DNA from 2 places in the Brevibacillus sp. AG162 genome. Region 2 is predicted to be linked to the other one. Evidence: a T-box and tRNA genes for the amino acid it is inferred to sense, from the RefSeq annotation. Region 2 holds a T-box; the other holds one or more tRNA genes.
The links. The T-box of region 2 lies ahead of thrS (threonine--tRNA ligase). A T-box ahead of a tRNA ligase gene usually reads a tRNA of that ligase, here a tRNA-Thr.
Positions count from the first base shown of each region.

Region 1: it has a tRNA-Thr gene. The T-box ahead of thrS (threonine--tRNA ligase) is inferred to sense a tRNA for this amino acid. The anticodon was not compared.

Region 1 covers NZ_VFNO01000003.1:474,403-477,820, reverse strand. The annotation lists gene FB479_RS12290 (VanW family protein) at 1-231, opposite strand, end outside; gene FB479_RS12285 (NAD(P)/FAD-dependent oxidoreductase) at 357-1,403, opposite strand; tRNA gene FB479_RS12280 (tRNA-Leu) at 1,584-1,670, opposite strand; tRNA gene FB479_RS12275 (tRNA-Thr) at 1,678-1,753, opposite strand; tRNA gene FB479_RS12270 (tRNA-Asp) at 1,797-1,873, opposite strand; gene FB479_RS12265 (C40 family peptidase) at 2,051-2,959, shown strand; gene FB479_RS12260 (hypothetical protein) at 3,039-3,278, opposite strand; gene FB479_RS12255 (M3 family oligoendopeptidase) at 3,399-3,418, opposite strand, start outside.
Region 2 covers NZ_VFNO01000002.1:473,361-476,778, reverse strand. The annotation lists gene ytxC (putative sporulation protein YtxC) at 1-903, shown strand, start outside; T-box leader at 929-1,164, shown strand; gene thrS (threonine--tRNA ligase) at 1,225-3,138, shown strand; gene FB479_RS07065 (methyl-accepting chemotaxis protein) at 3,286-3,418, shown strand, end outside.

The sequences.
Region 1 (3,418 bases), on a different contig from region 2:
ACGCGCATCTGTGCTGTCTTTCATCGATGAGTAAAAAAAGCCGAGAACCTCCTCTTCCTTGAGGTCCATCTTGTCCACATACTTTTCCTGTAGCTTTTCCTGCAACTCGATAGCAGGAGATAACGGATCCACTTGTAATGCCATTGCACGCTCAGGCGCGTAGTTCATACCGAGCGAGAACACGAGAGCCACTGTTGCCATACTGATCGGCCAATGCCGAACTTTTTTCATTTCTGCTTCCTCTCCCACATTTGTTGATCGATTTACTGACGCTACACCTTGACTCTAACAATGTACCGTATGGGAAAAGCGCCTATCAACCTGCAAATGTTGGGCTTTTTGTCCTACATTAGGTTCTACTCGTCATCCTCATCGATAACCCCAAGGGCTTTGTTCTTTTCTTTAAAGCGCTGGTTATGGGACGAAACGTACGCCATCCGATCTGCTACCGGGTCTATGTGCAATTTCGCACTATTTACGGCCACAGCCGCATCTGTGAATGCTCCGGCAATCAGCGTAATCTTGCTGTCAAAGCTCGCAAAATCTCCCGCCGCAAAAATCCCTGGCAGATTCGTTGCCAGACGAGGACTGACAAACACGTTCCACTCATCCATGTCCAAGCCCCACTCTTTAATCCCGGTGAAGTCGGCCTTCAATCCGTGATTGACGATGATGGCGTCTACATCGATTTGTTCCGTTTCGTCTGTCTCCAGATGACGTATCGTCACTTTATCAATGGTTTCTTTGTCTGAGCTTTGCAATTGCGTGACCGCATACGGGGTGCGAACGATCGCAGAGGACTCTTTCATGCGCTTCACATTCCGCTCATGTCCACCAAATACATCACGGCGATGCACAACGGTTACGGACGCTGCGATTTGCACTAGTTCATTTGCCCAATCGACCGCGGAGTCGCCGCCCCCTGAGATGAGAACGCGCTTACCACGGAATGGCTCCAGTTCCTGCACTGTATAATGAAGATTTGTCACCTCGTAGCGCTCGGCTCCTTCGATCTCCAGCTTTGCCATTTTCAAAATACCTCGACCCAAAGCCAGTATGATCGTGCGGGTCCAATGCCGTCTCCCCGATTTTGCAACGAGTATGTACGTTCCATCTTCTTGTGGCTCTAGTCCAATGATCGCCTCGCCCAGGACGATGGTGGGATCAAATGTCTTCGCTTGCGCCACCAGATTGGCAATCAGCTTTTCGCATAGCTGTGGTGGCACACCGCCTACATCCCAGATCATTTTTTCTGGATAGATCAACATTCGTCCACCGAGCTCTTCTTTCGCTTCAATGAGTTTCGTCTTCATATCACGCATTCCGCTATAAAAGGCAGCGTACATCCCTGCAGGACCACCGCCAATAATGGTTACATCAAACAGCTCCAACTGTTCTCCCACAACTACCCCTCCACTGTCTTTCCTGTTTGTTTATGAATCATCAATCATATTATTGAAAATGAGATTCATTATCACAATGTGATTGTAATGGAAAATGGAGGAGGATTCAACATTCAAGAAAAAATAAAAAGGTTCGTAAATAGCTTCTTCAGCCAATTTACGAACCTGTTGTTTGCCATATGGTGCGGTCGAGAGGACTTGAACCTCCACGGTGTTGCCACCACTAGAACCTGAATCTAGCGCGTCTGCCAATTCCGCCACGACCGCATAAAAATGGTGCCGGCAATAGGACTTGAACCCACAACCCCCTGATTACAAGTCAGGTGCTCTACCAATTGAGCTATACCGGCACATTTCGTGAAACTATGTAATTCGCACATTCTAGAGATAGAATGGCGGAGCTGACGGGACTCGAACCCGCGACCTCCGGTGTGACAGACCGGCGTGAACTCCAACTTCACCACAGCTCCATGTGGTTTTTGTCTCCAGCTCGTGGCGACTTCTGTAATATAGCACGATCCTATCTCCTGATGCAATAGTTTTTAAAAAAATAGTGAAAGATTATTTTTTTCATAGATTTACCAACCAAAATCCGATAGAATTTTAGCTAGATATGCAGATTTTAGTAGATTGGTGGAGACGATGACATGAAAAAGACTTCGAGGCTACTCACCTTCCTCGCCCTCTTCACTCTGCTGCCTACTGCTGCCCATGCTTCCTCATCGGCATATGTGGTATCAGCAGGTGATACGTTGAGCAAGATCGCACGCGAGCATCAGGTAACAGTGGATCAAATCATTCAATGGAACGAATTGAATGATGATAGATTGTCGATTGGACAGACTTTGTCTATTCATGGGGCAAACACTTCTGACTCTGTTGCGCCTGACATTCCTTCCGATGTAGCTGTCGATCAGAATGATAACGCTACCACTGAGCCTAAAGAACTAACGGCTGGAGAAAAAGCCCGCGTCTCTGGCGATGTGCTGAATGTGCGTAAAAAACCATCGACTGACGCAAAAGTTTTAGGCAAGCTAAGATTCGGTTCCATTGTAGAAGTCGTAGAAACGGGTAGTGAATGGACGAAAATCGAATTCGAAGATCGTGAAGCATACGTTGCTACAGAGTTCCTTAGTCCAAATCTCACTTCTACCGTTTCGCTGCCTGCCGAAGTAAATGCAGAAGATCTGGGTCGAATGAAGGACATTTTTGAGCCATTGCTCAATACACCATACGTCTTAGGCGGAACTACTCCGAATGGCTTTGATTGTAGTGGCTTTACTTCATACGTTTTTGAACAGCTTGGGGTTACACTTCCACGCACTTCTGAAGATCAATTCCGTGGCGGTCAAGAAGTATCACTGGATCAAGCACAGCCTGGTGACCTCTTGTTCTACGATTCGCTTGGAAAAGGACGCGTGTCCCACGTAGCGATCTATTTGGGTAATGGAACGATCGTGCATGCGAATGGCGAAGATGTTCGCTATGGCAAAGTCGAGTACATGCACAAGCTCTACCCGTTTTACGGCGTGAAGCGTTACGCTAATTTCCAGTAAGCTTTCCTACACAGAAAAGCAAACAAACAGCCCTATCTGCTTTTTGCAGCAGTTCGAGGGCTGTTTGTCGTTCCTTCACTTAGTGCATTTCGGTATTATGGGCCTGATTTTGTTGTTGTTGCCCTCCGATTTCGATTTTGCCCAATGCTTGCTTCATTTTGTCGAGCTGAAGCTGATAATCACGAACGACAACGGTAAGAACACTGACAGACTCCTTGAAATCTGGCTCGCTGCTTACTCTGTCGATGGCTCTATGTAAATGCAGCATCTTGTTCTCCGTTTCCCGTAATAGGTCGAGTAACTGCAATCCGTTTACCACGTAATCACCTCATCTGTTTTTTCTTACTTTCTCCTTCCCCTCTGTTCCCTATGCGCACAAAAACGCTTTGCATCATGAATAAAAAACGTCCGCTAATGACATAGCGGACGTTCTTCCTATTTAGTTCAGGCGAGCAGACG
Region 2 (3,418 bases):
TTGCTGGAGAATGTCCCTGAGCATTGTGACACGTATCGGGCTATCGTAAATGAGATGACGGAGCGGGTCAACACTGCACCGGTGCGCATTACATACAGGGAGCAAGAAGAGAATGGATACCTCTTGTTCTACTTTCAAAGCTGGTGTGAGAGTGAGTATGACGCGCAGACCATCGAGTGGGCGAGAGCCTTCGTTGCTCTTACATTAGCCGAATGGGTCATTCAGGTGAAGGAACCGAAAATTATGGAAGAAATGGCAGCTGACTTGCTCGCTGCCGAACAAATGGAGACCGAGTGGGCAGAGATTTTTCCTTATATTCAACGCATGTGCCAAGAAGTCGAGCTTGATGGCAGGGAACTGTTAACGGCTACGACACGCAAGGCAAACGTATATCGCAACGTTTTCACCTATCTGGAATGGGAGAGAACGATTAACGTCTTGGGCTTCGTCCGGTTTCGACTGCAGGACCATTGGAACGAGCTGTTCGAACTCGTGGAAACTGGCATTGATGAATATCTGGAAGACAAGCAATACCAAGAGTTTGTCGAGCTGTTGCGCTATTTCATTGCTGTACAGGAAACCAAGCAGGAAGTCGTTCATGTCGTTCCTAGTGTGGACAAACCTTTCCATCTTTATGATAAAAAAGGGGATCGTCTTTGGCTTGAACAGTTGGATACCGTTCTGAACATGGACGAACAAAAATGCAGGGACGAGGATTATTTGGTCAGTGCTTTGGTTACACTGGCTCCTGAGAGTATCGTGCTCCATATGGCTTCGGAAAAGCCTGGGCTTGCACAGACGATCCGCAGTATTTTTGACAGTCGGCTGGTCACTTGCCACTCTTGTTCGCTTTGCCTATCCGAGCGACGTGTACTTGACGGGAATAATCCCTCTAAACTATAATAGCAACAACAACTTTACATCGCTTATAAATACGATGAGAAGGACACGGACAATAGTATGGACGCTCTAGAGAGGCGGGCCACAGGCTGGAAGCTCGCTGCGAACTGTTATTGATCTACCACCTTCGAGTAGCTGCCGGGAACGAAGCGTAGGCTTTTACTATCGGTATGCCGGTTAAATACCGTTACATGGAATGAGGAGTCTGTTTTTGTGAACAGACTTGAAGTAGGGTGGTACCGCGAGAACACACTCGTCCCTTTTTGGGGATGAGTGTTTTTTTATTTTCTCAACCAAACAAGATACAGGAAGGAAGAATCCGCAGTGGCACAAATTCATGTTACTTTCCCAGATGGAGCCGTTCGTCAATACGACGCTGGGATTACGATCGAAGACATCGCAGGCTCCATTAGCTCTAGCCTGAAGAAAAAGGCAGTAGCTGGTAAAAAAGACGGCAAGGTTGTCGATCTGTACACAGAACTCACAGATGACGCAGCGATTGAAATCGTTACCCTCGATTCTGCCGACGGGTTGGAAGTATACCGCCACAGTACAGCTCACTTGCTCGCTCAAGCGGTAAAACGCATTTATGGCGCGGAAGTGAAGTTCGGTATCGGTCCTGTGATCGAAGATGGCTTCTATTACGACATGGATATTCCGGTTTCCCTTTCCCCAGAGGATTTGGGCAAAATCGAAGCAGAAATGGAAAAAATCGTGAAGGAAGACCTGCCAATTCGCCGCAAAGTCGTAAGCCGCGAAGAAGCAACTGCGATTTTCCAAGAACTGAACGATCACCTGAAGCTGGAGCTGATTCGCGACCTGCCAGAGGATGCGACTATCACACTGTATGAGCAAGGCGAATTTTTCGACCTCTGTCGTGGTCCGCACTTGCCGTCCACTGGCTACATCAAAGCATTCAAGCTGATGAGCGTGGCAGGTGCATACTGGCGCGGAAAAGCAGAAAACCAAGTTCTGCAACGTGTATACGGTACAGCTTGGCCGAAAAAAGCAGACATGGATGAATATCTGCACTTCATCGAAGAAGCGAAAAAGCGCGATCACCGCAAATTGGGTAAAGAGCTGGGACTGTTCATGTTCTCCGAGGAAGCACCAGGTATGCCGTTCTACCTGCCAAAAGGCTTCACTGTTCGCAACGAGCTGGAGCAATTCTCCCGCCGTCTGCAACAATTGGCACAATACACAGAAGTACGCTCTCCGTTCCTCATGAACGAGCGTCTCTGGAAAGAATCCGGTCACTGGGATCACTACAAAGAGAACATGTACTTCTCTGAAGTAGACAACGCGACTTACGCTTTGAAGCCAATGAACTGCCCAGGTCACATGCTGATCTATAAAAACGAGATGCATTCCTACCGCGACCTGCCGATCCGTTACTCCGAGTTCGGGCAAGTTCACCGCCATGAGTACTCCGGGGCATTGAATGGAATGCTGCGGGTGCGCACCTTCTGCCAGGATGACGCGCACGTATTTGTCCGTCCTGATCAGATCGCGAGTGAAATCAAAGGCATGATCACTTTGATTGACAGCATCTACAAGGTGTTTGGCTTCGAATACAGTGTAGCTCTGTCCACTCGTCCGGAAGATTCCATGGGCTCTGATGAGCTGTGGGAAGCAGCGGAAGGCTCTCTGAAAACAGTGTTGGAAGAGCTCGGTATGGCATACGAAATCAAGGAAGGCGACGGTGCGTTCTACGGACCGAAGATTGACTTCCAAATTACCGACGCGCTGAAACGCCGTCACCAATGCGGAACGATCCAGCTGGACTTCCAAATGCCAGAGAAATTCGACCTGACTTACGTGGGTCAAGACAACGAGAAGCATCGTCCAGTTGTCTTGCACCGTGCGATGTACGGCTCCATGGAGCGCTTCATTGGTATCCTGATCGAGCACTACGCAGGTGCATTCCCGATTTGGCTGACTCCAATCCAGGCACGCATCATGAACATCAGCGAAGTGCACATGCCATATGCAGAACAAGTAAGAGAAAAGCTGCAACAAGCTGGCATTCGCGTAGAGCTGGATGGCCGCAATGAGAAAATCGGCTACAAAATCCGTGAAGCACAAGTTGAAAAAATCCCGTACATGCTGGTCATCGGTGAAAAAGAGGTGGCTGACGGTACACTGTCCGTCCGCAAACGCGGAGTAGGCGATGAAGGCGCGATGACAGTGGATGCGTTTGTAGAGAAAATCCGCGCTGAAATCAATGAAATGAAGTAATAATGCATAGAAGTAAAGCCGCTCTGAAGTTTTGGGCGGCTTTTTTCATTATACGTTTACTCGATACGTTTACTTGGAAAAAAGAACGGGAAAAGGATGTAGGGTAATTGTACATATGGACATCAAGAAGAACTGCGGGGGATACGTATGCGGGTAAGCATCAAGCAAAGACTGATAGCAGCATTTCTTGCCATTATTTTAATCCCGATTGGAGTGATTAGCTCATTTGTTTATGTCAAAATGGAAGAGCGAATCCAGACCTATTTTATTGAATCCACGA